Linked DNA regions of Rhodobium gokarnense. The protein of the gene in region 1 interacts with the protein of each later gene in a pairwise test. Links are inferred from orthologs where the notes say so. Each region holds a gene or a part of one and is shown in the gene's direction. Other genes may lie near its edges. The genes, in order: M2319_RS06815 and mtgA.

The links.
Region 2: the proteins of M2319_RS06815 (region 1) and mtgA interact in binary tests that used the Escherichia coli proteins (3 or more experiments, as listed by UniProt). The link is inferred for Rhodobium gokarnense from one-to-one orthologs.

What each region holds. Positions count from the first base shown.
Region 1 is NZ_JAOQNS010000003.1:339,763-344,557, reverse strand. What follows is about bases 1-2,972. They hold M2319_RS06815 (peptidoglycan D,D-transpeptidase FtsI family protein), read left to right. Parts: upstream 1-605; coding sequence 606-2,339; downstream 2,340-2,972. Other genes in these bases: M2319_RS06810 (UDP-N-acetylmuramoyl-L-alanyl-D-glutamate--2,6-diaminopimelate ligase), read left to right, coding at 2,418-2,972; ftsL (cell division protein FtsL), read left to right, coding at 247-606; rsmH (16S rRNA (cytosine(1402)-N(4))-methyltransferase RsmH), read left to right, coding at 1-235. In the rest of the region: more of M2319_RS06810, read left to right, coding at 2,973-3,872; M2319_RS06805 (UDP-N-acetylmuramoylalanyl-D-glutamyl-2,6-diaminopimelate--D-alanyl-D-alanine ligase), read left to right, coding at 3,869-4,795. UniProt on the Escherichia coli protein: Essential cell division protein that catalyzes cross-linking of the peptidoglycan cell wall at the division septum. Required for localization of FtsN.
Region 2 is NZ_JAOQNS010000015.1:79,010-87,671, reverse strand. What follows is about bases 1,117-4,079. They hold mtgA (monofunctional biosynthetic peptidoglycan transglycosylase), read left to right. Parts: upstream 1,117-2,234; coding sequence 2,235-2,924; downstream 2,925-4,079. Other genes in these bases: ggt (gamma-glutamyltransferase), read left to right, coding at 3,963-4,079; M2319_RS21215 (hypothetical protein), read left to right, coding at 3,477-3,899; rpmF (50S ribosomal protein L32), read left to right, coding at 3,079-3,264; M2319_RS21230 (polyprenyl synthetase family protein), read right to left, coding at 1,183-2,097; ppa (inorganic diphosphatase), read left to right, coding at 1,117-1,176. Also shown: M2319_RS21240 (hypothetical protein), read right to left, coding at 1-419; more of ppa, read left to right, coding at 643-1,116; more of ggt, read left to right, coding at 4,080-5,564; M2319_RS21205 (alpha/beta hydrolase family protein), read left to right, coding at 5,711-6,712; M2319_RS21200 (hypothetical protein), read right to left, coding at 6,740-7,108; M2319_RS21195 (putative bifunctional diguanylate cyclase/phosphodiesterase), read left to right, coding at 7,385-8,662. UniProt on the Escherichia coli protein: Peptidoglycan polymerase that catalyzes glycan chain elongation from lipid-linked precursors. May play a role in peptidoglycan assembly during cell division in collaboration with other cell division proteins.

The sequences.
Region 1 (4,795 bases):
CCGCGCGCGGCCGAAGCCGGCCGGATCGCGGCATTTGCCGGAGACCGGCCCCGGCCCGGAGCCGACCTTTTCCCTTCTCTCTCGCAAGCCCATCGAGGCCGACGCCGCCGAGGTCGCCGCCAATCCCCGCGCCCGCTCGGCGCGGATGCGGGCGGCGCTTCGCACCGAGGCGCCGGTCTTCGACCTCGATATCGCGGCGTTCGGCCTGCCGAACCTGCCCGATCCGGCGTTTTGAAAGGACGTTCGATGACGCGTTATTTCAACATCGGTCTCCTCGTTGCCATGATCGTCACGGCAGCGGCGGTCTATGACCGCAAATACGACACGGAACTGGCGGCCGAACGGGTCGCCCATCTGCGCCAGAAGATCGAAGAGGAAAAGAACGCGATCCAGCACCTGAAGGCCGAATGGAGCCTTCTGGAACAGCCGGCCCGCATCCAGGAACTGGTCGAGCGCTACCACGACTATCTGAAGCTCGACACCGTCTCGCCGGAGCAGGTGGTCAGCATCGACGACCTGCCGCTGCGCCCGGTCGACCTGACGCCCTACCAGAAACCCTCCGCGCTCGGCGGTTATGCCGATGCCGGCACGGCGACGGTGCGCTGATGGCCTATCTGAAGCTCCGCGCCGGCCTGATGCGCGTACATGACGGCGATCCGGCGCCGAAAAAGGGCGAGCCGGAAGACAAGCCGCTGTTTGCCTCCTCCGATCCGCGCGACCGTATCCTGTTCGCCATGGTCGTCTTCGCGCTCGCCTATGTGCTGATCGCCGGCCGGCTCGTGGTCCTCGGCTTCACCACCGACGCGCCGACGATCGCCCGGCTGACGGCGGCGGATTCTGTGTCCGCCGCGCGCCCCGACCTCGTCGACCGCAACGGTGAGATCCTGGCGACCGACATCCGCACCGCCTCGCTCTATGCCGAGCCGCGGCGCATCCTCGACGTCGACGAGGCGATCGAGCTCCTGTCCTCGGTGATGCCGTCGCTCAACACGCCGCAGACCCGCAATTACCTCGCCAGCGATGCCGGCTTCGTCTGGCTGAAGCGCGAGATCACGCCGGACCAGAAGCGCAGGATCCACAATCTCGGCCTTCCCGGCATCGGCTTCGTCGACGAGAACCGGCGCTTCTATCCGGGCGGGCCGACGGCGAGCCATTTCCTCGGCCACGTCAACATCGACAATGAAGGCATCGCCGGGATGGAGAAATTCGTCGACGGCGAGGGGCTGGCCGACCTGCAGGCCTTCGGCTTTGCCAACAAGGAGCGCTCGCTGGAACCCGTGCCGCTATCGCTGGACCTGCGCGTCCAGCACGTGGTGCGCGACGAACTCACCAAGGCGATGGAGCGCTACAAGGCGGTGGCGGCCGTCGGCATCGTGCTCAACGTCCATACCGGCGAAGTGCTCGGCATGTCGTCGCTGCCGGACTACGATCCGAACGATCCGGCCCTTGCGCTGCAGCCGGACCGGCTCAACCGGGCGACCGCCGGCGTCTTCGAAATGGGCTCGGTCTTCAAGTCGTTCAACACGGCGATGGCGCTCGACAGTGGCGAGATCGGCCTTGGCGACAGCTTCGATGCGTCGAAGCCGCTGCGCGTGCGCGGCAACACCATCACCGACTTCCACGGCAAGCACCGTGTGCTGACCGTGCCGGAGATCTTCATCTACTCGTCCAATATCGGCAGCGCCAAAATGGCGGAAAAGGTCGGCGTTCCGGGTCAGAAGGCGTTCTTCAAGAAGGTCGGCATGACCGACAAGCTGCCGGGCCAGCTTCCGGAAATGGCGCGGCCGATGCTGCCGCCGCGCTGGGACGAACTGACGTCCATGACGATAGCCTTCGGCCACGGCATCGGCGTGACGCCCATGCACACGGCAGTGGCAGCCGCGGCGCTGATGAATGGCGGCAAGCTGATCCCGCCGAGCTTCGTGCCGCGCAGCCGCAAAGAGGCCGAAAAGCTGGCAAAGCAGGTGATCTCGCCTGAGACCAGCGACCAGATGCGCTATCTCTTCCGGCTCAACTGCGAGCGCGGCTCTGGCCGGCGCGCGGAAGTGCCCGGCTACCGGGTCGGCGGCAAGACGGGCACGGCGGAAAAGATCGTCAACGGCCGCTATGTGGGCAACAAGCGGTTCAACTCGTTCCTCTCCGCCTTCCCGATCGAGGACCCGCAATATGTCGTCCTCATCGTCATCGACGAACCGAAGCCGGAGGAGGGGCAGTATTCCGCCACCGCCGGCCTCAATGCGGCGCCGACGGTCGCCGCCGTCATCCGCCGGATCGCGCCGATGCTCGGCGTGACGCCGCGCTTCGACATGGATTCAAACACACTTCTTGTGTCCTATTGAGCTCCGTGCCATGCAACGGGGCGGCAACCACGGAATGAAAAGCCGGTTTTCCGGCAAAAACGGGACCCCGCTGCAGTCATGCATCTCGCAGAGCTTGCCCCCGACCTTGACCTCGATCCGCGCATCGGCGCGACCGAGGTTGCCGGCCTGACGGCGGACAGCCGGGCGGTTCGCACCGGCTATCTGTTCGCCGCGCTGCCGGGGGCAAAGACCGACGGCGCACGCTTCGTGCCGGCCGCGATGGAGGCCGGGGCGGCGGCGATCCTTGCCGGCACGGAGAGCATGGTCGACACCGCCGACGCCGTGCCGGTGCTGCGGGTCGGTGACCCGCGGCACGTGCTGGCGCTGATGGCGGCGCGGTTTTTTCACCGCCAGCCGGAGACGATGGTCGCCGTCACCGGCACTTCCGGCAAGACCTCGGTCGCGGAATTCACGCGGCAGATCTGGCAGGCAGCGGGGCGTGCCTCGGCGAGTGTCGGCACGCTCGGGGTGACGACGGCCAAGGGTGCGAAATACGGCAGCCTGACGACACCGGACCCGGTGCTGCTCCACAAGCTCCTTGCCGAGCTTGCCGACGAGGGGATCACCTTTGGTGCCATGGAGGCCTCCAGCCACGGCCTCGACCAGTGCCGGCTCGACGGCGTGCGCCTCAAGGCTGCGGCCTTTACCAATCTCGGCCGCGACCACATGGATTATCACACGGACACGGAAGACTATTTCCGGGCCAAGCTCAGGCTTTTCGAGCGCGTCTTGCCGGAGGACGGGATTGCCGTGGTCGATCCGGGCGAGGCCTATGCCGACCGGGTCGCGGCGGCGGCCGAAGCGCGTGGCATCAAGGTGTTTTCAGTCGGGCGTAGCGGAGCCGATCTGAGGCTCGTCGATGCGGCGGTCGAGGGCTTCGGCCAGCGTCTGGTGCTGGAGGCCGGCGGCGCACGGCACGAGGTGCTGCTGCCGCTCGCCGGAAAATTCCAGGTCTCCAACGCGCTGACGGCCGCAGGCCTTGCGATCGCCACGGGCGTTGCCCCTGAGGCAGCGATTGCGGCGCTGGCGACCCTCAAGGGTGCGCCGGGGCGGCTCGACCTGGTTGGCGAGACGGCTGACGGGGCGCTCTGCTTCGTCGACTACGCCCACAAGCCCGACGCCATCACCAATGCGCTTGCCGCGCTCAGGCCGTTCGCCTCCGAGCGGCTCATCATCATCGTCGGCGCCGGCGGTGACCGGGACAGCGGCAAGCGGCCGCTGATGGGCAAGGCGGCAACCGAGGGGGCCGACATCGTCATCGTCACCGACGACAATCCGCGCAGCGAGGACCCGGCCACGATCCGAAGGGCGATCCTTGAAGCGGCGCCCGGCGCGAGCGAGATCGGCGACCGGCGCGAGGCGATCCGCCGCGGCGTTTCCTTGCTTCAGGCCGGCGATATCCTGCTCGTTGCCGGCAAGGGCCATGAACCGGGCCAAATTGTCGGCGACAAGGTGCTGCCCTTTTCCGACCACGACGAGGTGCGCGCCGCGTTGCAGGAGACGTCCCGATGAGCGACACCCTCTGGACCTTTGCCGATTTCCTCGCCGCCACCGGCGGTGTGCTGGAAGGCGCGCCTGGCGCGGACGTCACCGGCATTTCCATCGACAGCCGCACGCTCCAGGCGGGCAATGCGTTCTTTGCGATCGTCGGCGACCGGCTCGACGGCCATGCCTATGTGAAGGGCGCGCATGAGGCCGGCGCCTCGGTCGCGGTCATCGAGCGGGGCCGCCTGAAGGATCCCGTCACCGGGCCGCTGATCGTCGTCGACGACACCCTCACCGCCCTTGAACAGGTCGGCCGCGCGGCGCGAGCGCGCTCAAAGGCCGGCATCGTCGCCGTCACCGGCTCGGTCGGCAAGACCGGCACCAAGGAGGCGCTGCGGCTGACGCTGTCCCGGAGCGGTGCCGTCCATGCCTCGCAAAAATCCTTCAACAATCACTGGGGCGTGCCGCTCAGCCTCTCCCAGATGCCGGAAGACACAGCCTACGGCATCTTCGAGATCGGCATGAACCATCCGGGCGAGATCACGCCGCTCGTCGACATGGTCCGCCCCCATGTCGCCATCGTCACCACGGTGGCGCCGGTCCATATCGAATATTTCGAGTCCGAGGAGGCGATCGCCCGGGCCAAGGCCGAGATCTTTTCCGGCGTCGTGCCGGGCGGCACCGCCGTTCTCAACCGCGACAACCGCCATTTCGACCTTCTCTCGGGCCTTGCCCGCGAGGCCGGCGTTGCGCGCATCGCCAGCTTCGGCGAAGCGGAGGACGCCGACGTCCGGCTCCTGAGGCTTGCGGCCAAGGCGGAATGCTCCTGCGTTTCCGCCTCGGTCTTCGGCCAGGAGCTGACCTACAAGGTCGGCGCGCCGGGCCGCCACCTCGTCGACAATTCGCTTGCCGTCCTTGCGGCCGTCCATCTCCTCGGCGCCAATCTGGCG
Region 2 (8,662 bases), on another replicon or contig:
ACCAGCACCTCGCCCTGATCCTGGTCCTCGTCCAGCGAGGTGCGGTAGCGCAGGATCGTTGCGAAGGGCTGCCAGTCCCCGCCGACCCGTCGCACCCGCCATTCCAGCGTCTCGCCGATGGTGTTGAACGGACCGAGCGTCTGCGAGCGCAGCGGCTCCTCGCTCTCCTTGTCGTCGAACCAGACGAAGAACCGGAGATCACCCTCGCCGACGAACACCGGCCGGCCGCGATAGCCCTTACAGCGCACCAGCGTCCAGGAGCCCTCCTCAAGGTTCTGCTCGATGATCGGGCAGGCGTTGAGGTCGAGCTTCGTATAGGCGCTGTCGATCTCGGCAGCCTCGGCCCCCACGGCGCCTGCGAGCAACGTGATTGGCAGAGCAAGCAAGCGAAGCACCCGGTTCGCAATGTTTCCCGTCACTGGCCTTCTCCTCCTGGCAATCCCGGTGTCATCTGCACCCTAAGCCTTTTGTTGCACTGCACAACAAGCGCTTGCACCCATTCACTCTAGCGTTTATGACCCCCTGCAACGAAGCACAAAACCTCGTTTCGGCGCCAGGACAGCGACAATCGTGCGCTTGCTCCGGCCGGGACGATCCCCGCCCGGCGGCGGCCGCCGGACGACCAAGGAAAGGCCAGACCCCATGCGCATCGACGCGATCTCGATCGGCAACAACCCGCCCCACGACATCAATGTCATCGTCGAGGTTCCCGTCGGCGGCGAACCGGTCAAATACGAACTCGACAAGGCCTCCGGAGCCCTCGTCGTCGACCGCTTCCTCTACACCCCGATGCGCTATCCCGGGAATTACGGCTTCGTGCCCCACACCCTGTCCGACGACGGCGATCCGATCGACGTGCTGGTGCCGAACCAGCGCCCGATCGCGCCGGGCGCCATCATGAACTGCCGGCCGATCGGCGTCCTGATGATGGAGGACGAATCCGGCCATGACGAGAAGGTCATCGCCGTTCCCGCCCACGCCCTCACCAAGCGCTACGACCGCATCAAGTCGGCCACCGACCTGCCGGAAATCACGCTGCACCAGATCGAGCACTTCTTCGAGCACTACAAGGATCTGGAGCCCAACAAATGGGTGAAGATCGTCGGCTGGGAAGACGCTGCCTCGGCCGAACGGCTGATCATGGAAGCGGTCGACCGGGCAAACGCGGCCGGCTGACGCCCCTCAGTTCTTCCGCTCCGCAATGAACCGCGCGGCGGCGGCAAGCACCGCGGCCTTGTCGCCGAACGGTGCCAGGCACGCATCGGCCGTTTCGATCAACTCGCCCAGCCGTCTGTGGGCGGCATCCACGCCGAGCAGCGAGACCAGCGTCGCCTTGCCCCGCTCCGCGTCCTTGCCGGTCGCCTTGCCCATGTCGGCCGCTTCCGATTCCACGTCCAGAAGATCGTCGGCGAGCTGGAAGGCGTTGCCGATCGCCTTGGCGTAGCGGTCGAGCCGCTCCTTCGTCTCCGCATCCGCCCCGCCGAGGATGGCGCCGAGGGCAACGCCGGCGCGGATCAGATATCCGGTCTTCATCGCCTGCATCTGCAGGATTTCCTGTTCCGACAGCGCCCGCCCCTCGGCCGCCAGGTCGAGCATCTGGCCGCCGGCCATGCCGCCGAGGCCCGACGCCCGGGCAAGGCAGAGGACGAGGTCGGCGCGCACCGCCGCGTCGTCATGGGTCGCCGGGTCGGCGAGGATATCGAAGGCGTAGGTGAGGAGCGCGTCGCCGGCAAGGATCGCGGTCGCCTCGTCGAACGCCTTGTGGACGGTCGGCCGGCCGCGCCGGAGATCATCGTCGTCCATCGCCGGCAAATCGTCATGGACGAGGCTGTAGCAGTGGACGCATTCCAGCGCCGCAGCAGACCGCAGCACGCCGGGGCCCTCGACATCGAACAGCCTCGCCGTCTCCACCACCAGGAACGGCCGCAGCCGCTTGCCGCCGTCGAGACTGGCATGACGCATCGCCGCCAGAAGCCGCTCCGGCCGCACGATCTCGCCGGCAAGCGGCGTGGAGCCAAGCAGCCCTTCGAGCGTTTCTTCCATGCGGTCCGCGACCGCGGTCAGTCGTGCGACAAATTCCATGGCGACCTCGTCGATGGTCGGCGGCAAGGGTGCGAAACCGCTCGCCTCCGCCCCGTCCGGTTTGGTAGGAAAGACAGCCATAAGCCCCCGCGGGCGCCGCCCGCGACCCGGCATATGGCACAGGACCAGCGCCCAAGGGAAGGCCGACCCGCATGCGACTGAAGCCCACACGCCGCCTCCTGAAACGCATTGTCCTCGTCGTCGCGGTCCTCGTCCTGCTGCCGTTCCTGCTGATCCCGCTCTACCGCTTCGTCAATCCGCCGGCCTCCACCCTGATGCTGCGCGACTGGGTGACCGGCGGCAGCGTCGCCCGCCAATGGGTGGCGCTCGACGACATCTCGCCGAACCTGGTGCGTGCCGTGGTGATGTCGGAGGACGCCCGCTTCTGCGAGCACGACGGCATCGACTGGGAAGAGGTCCAGAACGCCCTGGAAGACGCCGAGGACGGCAAACCGCGCGGTGCCTCCACCCTCAACATGCAGCTTTCCAAGAACCTCTTCCTGTGGTCCTCGCGCAGCTACCTGCGAAAGGTCGTGGAGGCGCCGCTGGCGCTCTACATGGACGTGGTCCTGCCCAAGGACCGCATCGTCGAGCTCTATCTCAACACGGTGGAATGGGGACCTGGCGTTTTCGGCGCCGAGGCCGCTGCCCAGCGCTATTTCAAGCGGCCGGCGGCAAAGCTCACCCGCAACCAGGCCTCGTTGATGGCCGCCGCCCTGCCGAACCCGATCGCCCGCAATCCGGCGAGCCCCGGCCAGGGCCATGCCCGCCTCGCCCGCCGCATCGCCGGCCGCGCCGCCAAGTCCGGCGCCTACCTGGAATGCGTCCTTGGAAAGAAATAGGCGGGCCGGCGCGCCCCGCCAAAAAAACCGCGTTGGCAGGACTGGTCAAGCGCACCACATGCCTGTATAAGGCGCCCGATCAAGAAATGCCTTGCGCACCGCGCCGGGAGGTATCCCGGCGTGTTTTTGTGTGTTGAGATTTTGGAGACCTGACATGGCTGTCCCGAAGAGAAAAGTGACGCGGATGAAGCGCGGCTTCCGCCGCTCCGACGACGCGCTGCGCCAGCCGACCTATGTGGAAGACAAGGAGTCCGGCGAGCTGCGCCGGCCGCACCACATCGACCTGAAGACCGGCATGTATCGCGGCCGTCAGATCCTGGAGCCGAAGGAAGACATCTAAGGCTTCCGGCTTCTTGCATCCGACAAAACGCCCCAAAAACCCCCGGCCGTCCGCGGCCGGGGGTTTTCTTTTGCCCGGCATCGGGACCACGTCGCGCATGGACGCCGCCCCGCCGGCGGGTTACTAAGAGTGGGGACCGGGAACACTCCCGTCAGGATACGGATTTCAATGCGGCAGGCGACGCGGACCGTCGCCCTTGAAGGGTTTTTCCGATGCTGGTCAACATTCCCCTCACGATCATCCCCCTCATCGTCTACAACATCATCGCCTTCGGCCTCCTCGGCGCCTTCCCGGGCGACCCCTGGGTGGCGCCGGTGTTCACCGTGGAGATGATCTCCGATGCGCGCTGGACCATGGTCATCGGCGACCTGGTGGTCGCGGTTGCCATCGTCTTCCTGTTCTTCGAGATCCTGAAGGCGACGCGCACGACCTCCGGCTCCATTATCGACCACGGGCTCTCCACGCTCGTCTTCATCCTCTATCTCATCGAATTCCTGTTGGTCGCATCCGCCGCCCATTCGGTGTTCTTCATCCTGACGGTGATCGCGCTGGTCGACGTCGTCGCCGGCTTCAGCATCACCATCACCGCCGCGCGCCGCGATTTCGGCTGGGGCGGACCCAACGGCGGCATGTAAGAAAAAGACCTGCGCAAACGGACCGGCGCTCCTCAGAAAAACGCGCCGGCGGGAGGAAACCACATGACCGGCGCGACGCTTCGCGACTTCCATCAACCCGGCCGCTCGCCCGCCTATGCAACGGGGGCCATGGCCGCGACCTCCCACCCGCTGGCGACCGCAACGGCGCTCGACGTTCTCAGGCGCGGCGGCAACGCCGTCGATGCGACGATCGCCGCCGTCGCCGTCCTCGGCGTCGTCGAGCCGCACATGACCGGCATCGGCGGCGACTGCTTCGCCATCCTCTCCGACAAGGACGGCAAGCTCACCGGCCTCAACGGCTCCGGCCGCGCGCCCATGGCGGCAAGCCTCGACCGGCTGCTGGAAGAGGGCGTCACGGAGATCGGTCCGGATTCCGTCCATGCCGTGACGGTTCCGGGCGCCGTCGCCGCCTGGCAGAAACTGCTGACGGAGCACGGCACCTGGAGCCTGGCGGACGCGCTGGCGCCGGCCATCGCCTATGCCGAAGACGGCTTCCCCGTCACCCCGCGCGTCGGTGCCGACTGGGCCGGAGAGGCCTCGCGCCTTGCCCGCGACAAGGGTGCTGCAAAACATTTCCTCGTCGACGGCGCCGCCCCGACGGTCGGCTCGGTGCACCGCCTGCCGGCCCTTGCCGAAACCCTCCGGCGCATTGCCGAAGAGGGCCCGAAAGGCTTCTACGAGGGCCCGGTCGCCGAAGAGATCGTCGCCACCCTTGCCGCCCGCGGCGGCTGGATGCGCCTCGACGACCTCGCCGCCATAGAGCCGACGGCGGAGGTGCCGATCACGTCGGATTACCGGGGCTACACGGTCGCCGAACTGCCGCCGAACGGCCAGGGGCTGACGGCCCTCATCCTCCTCAACATCCTTCAGCACTTCGACCTGGATGACCTCGACCCGCTGGGGCCGGAGCGCTTCCACCTGGAGATGGAGGCGGCGCGCATCGCCTATGCCTGCCGCGACGCCTATATCGCCGACCCGGCCGCCATGACCGAGACGGTCGAGGCGCTGCTGGCGCCGCGCTATTCGGAGCGCCTCGCCGACACCATCGACCCGGGACGGCGCGGCGAACGGCCGGCCGCCAGCGACCTCGTCCCCGACGCCGACACGGTCTATCTCACCGTCGTCGACAGGGACCGCCGCGCGATCTCGCTGATCAACTCCGTCTATCACGGCTTCGGCTCGGGCATCGTCACGGAAAAGTCCGGCATTGCCCTGCAGAACCGCGGCGCCTGCTTCGTCGTCGAAAAGGGCCACCCCAACACCATCGATGCCGGCAAGCGTCCGATGCACACCATCATCCCCGGTTTCGTGCTGAAGGACGGCGCCCCCTTCATGAGTTTTGGGGTCATGGGCGGCGCCTACCAGCCCTGCGGCCACGCCCATTTCCTCACCAACATGATCGACTACGGCATGGACGTGCAGGCCGCCCTCGACTTCCCGCGCCTCTTCTGGGACGACGCCAACGGCCCGCTCTCGGCGGAAACCACGATCCCCGAGGCAACGCTGGAGGGCCTCGCCGCGCGCGGCCACGAGGTGACGATGGCCGAAAGCCCCCATGGCGGAGGCCAGGCCATCCGCATGGACGGCAACGTCCTCATCGGCGGCTCGGACCCCCGCAAGGACGGCTGCGCGCTGGGGTTCTGATCGGGCACGACGTGCGGCCGGCATGTCCTACGATGGGGAATCGCGAATAGCTTGGGGACGCGGCTTGCACACGACAGCGCCGGACCACATCTGAAAGGCTCACGGGGAGCGCGCCGCACCGGCGCACCGATGGAGCGTTTTTCGGCATGCGTATTCTTCACCGCGTGGGCGGCCTGGCGGCCGTGGCCGCGCTGGCCGTCGGCCTTGTCGCTTCGACGGCGAGTTCCGGACATGCGACGCAATCATCGGCCTACAATGCCGGCGTCACCCGCCTCTCCCTTACCGGTTCGCGACAGCTCGACACCCTCGTCTGGTATCCGACGAAAGACGCCGAGGTGCCCTTCAAGGCCGGACCGTTCACCGTCCCCGCGACACGGGACGCAGGTGTCGCCGATGGCCGCTTTCCGGTCGTGCTGCTGTCCCATGGCGGCGGGCCGACCGGCGGCAGCCCGATGATCCTGAAGGAGCTTTCCGCCGCGCTTGCCCGAAACGGCTTTCTCGTCATCGCCCCCATGCACCGCGATACGCCGCTGCTGGCCCGGCCGGCGCAGGTCGCTGCCGCGCTCGCGGGCGTCACCGCCGATCCGCGCTTCGCAGGTCACGCGGACGCGGAGCGTCTCGGCATGGCCGGCTTTTCCCTCGGCGGCGCGGTCACCATTGCCCTTGCCGGCGGGGTTCCGAACCCCGCGGCGCTCGCCGCCTATTGTGAGAAACACCCTGAGGACATCCGCTCCTGCGATGCCGGCCCCGGCAGCCGGGGCGGCAAGGCGGGCAACAGACCGAAGACCGGAACGAGCGGAAAGCGCCCGCCGCCGCCACACCTGCCGGTCAAAGCGCTGGCGCTCCTCGATCCGTTCGGCGTGCTCTTTGATGAAAAGGGGCTTTCCGGCGTCGCCGCGGCCACGCTGCTGATCCGCCCGCAGGACAGCTCCCTCGGCATTGCGAATACCGAGGTCCTTGCCGCCGGCATCGATGCGGCACACCGCGAGACAATCCCCGGCGGCCATTTCGTCTTCACCGACGACTGCCCCGACGCCCTGAAGGCCGACGCCGAAGGGCTCTGCACGGACCCACCCGGCATCGACCGCGCTGCGATACGGACCGGGATGGCAAAGACCGTCGCTGAGTTTTTCAGAAAAACGCTCTGATCGCGCCGACAGAGGCGCACCGGAAGGTCAGGAAACCACCGCCATCAGCCGGCCGGCCTCGGGGATCGTGCGGGCCTTGCGCGCATCGCCATAGGCGGCGGCGGCATCGCTTGGCTCGGCGCGCCGGCGGGCGCGGGTCTGTGGCAAGTCCTGCTTGGTTGCGATGAGCTGGGCAAGGGCCGGGGCATAGGGCCGGTACAGCCAGGCGGTGGGGCCAGTCTCCTTGCGGCGGCGGCTGTGGTCCGGCCGTGCCGGCACCAGCGCCGTTCCGGTACGCTTTTCGGCCGGCTGCTCGCGGCGCTCGTCGCTGCGGATGGACTGCGAGGCCTCGACGCGGCGCCGGGCGTTGCCGACGTCGTTTCGTACCGAACCGCTTTTTGCGATACCCGAGATCATTGGTTGCCAAAGCCTTACGCTTTGTCCCTGAACGGGACGGTTTCGACTGTAACGCCGAAAACCGCGCAAGCGCCATGCCAGACGATCACGTTTTGTTAACCAAAAAATGGTGTGGTCGGGAGAAAATACGCGACATACGCCGCGTTCCGGGCCGCGCGGCGTTCCTCGGGCGGTACTATCTGCCGCCACGAAATCTGGGGATATGCGCCATCTGCCGGCGGGCATGACGTCACCCGGCGACAGATCAGGCTTTGAGCCCGCAAGGGGTGGGTCGGAATGACCGATAAGAAGACACCGGATGCCGGCGCCGCACCGAACGATCCCTCGGACCCCGCCGAACTGAATGCCGAAGAAATCCTGACCGCCGTCGGCGAGGCCGTCTACGAATGGACGCTCGGCGACGACCGCGTCCGCTGGAGCGGCAACGCCGCCGAGGTGCTGCCGGTCAAAAATCCGGCCGCGCTCCAGGAGGGCCGGCGCTTTGCCGCCCTCATCGACCCCGACAGCCCGCTCACCCGCTTCGACGCCGTCGCCGGCAGCGGCAAGCGGGACCATGGCGGCGGCCAGCCCTATTGCGCCCGCTACTGCCTGAAGGGAACGGCGACGACGACCGGCGCGGCGATCTGGATCGAGGATACCGGTGTCTGGTTCGGCGACGGTGAAGGCCTGCCGGCCCGCGCCCGCGGCATCGTCAGGAAGGTCACCGAGCGCCACGCCGCCGAGGTCGAGCTCAGCTTCCTGTCCCAGCACGACGCCCTTACCGGGCAACTGAACCGCGCCCATCTGATGAAGCGCCTCAATGAGGCGATCGCCACCGCGCGCGACCAGTTCGCCTCCTGCGCCTTCCTGATCGCCGGCATCGACAACCTCGCCATCGTCAACGACACCTATGGCTACGAGGTCGCCGACCGGGTCATCGCCACCGTCGCGACCCGCCTGCAGCGCCAGTTGCGCAGCGGCGATTCCCTCGGCCGGCTCTCCGGCAACAAGTTCGGCATCGTCCTCAACGCCTGCTCGGAAGCGGAAATGGAGGTCGCCGCCGAGCGCCTCCTCGATGCCATCGCCTCCGAAGTGATCACCACGGAACTCGGGCCCGTGAGCGTCACCATTTCCATCGGTGGCGTCTCCTCGCCGCGCCACGCCGCCTCGGCCACCAAGGCGCTGGGCATGGCACATGAGGCCCTCGACCACGTCCACCGGCGCCAGTCCAACGGCTTTGCCATCTACCAGCCGAGCGAAAGCCGCGCCGCCGCGCGCCGCCGCAACGTCGAAATGGCGGACGCCATCGTCACGGGCCTCAACGAGCGCCGTTTCCGCCTCGCCTACCAGCCGATCGTCGAAGCGGCGACGGGGACGCCCGTCTACCACGAGTGCCTGCTGCGCCTCGACACCGCCGGCCCGGTGGAGGAGAGCGGCGCGCTGATCGCCGCCGCCGAACGGCTCGGCCTGGTGCGCCTCATCGACCACCGGGTGCTGGAACTGGCTGTGGAAACGCTCGCCCGCTATCCCGCGGCGCGCCTGTCGATCAACATTTCGGCGGAATGCATCGGCGAC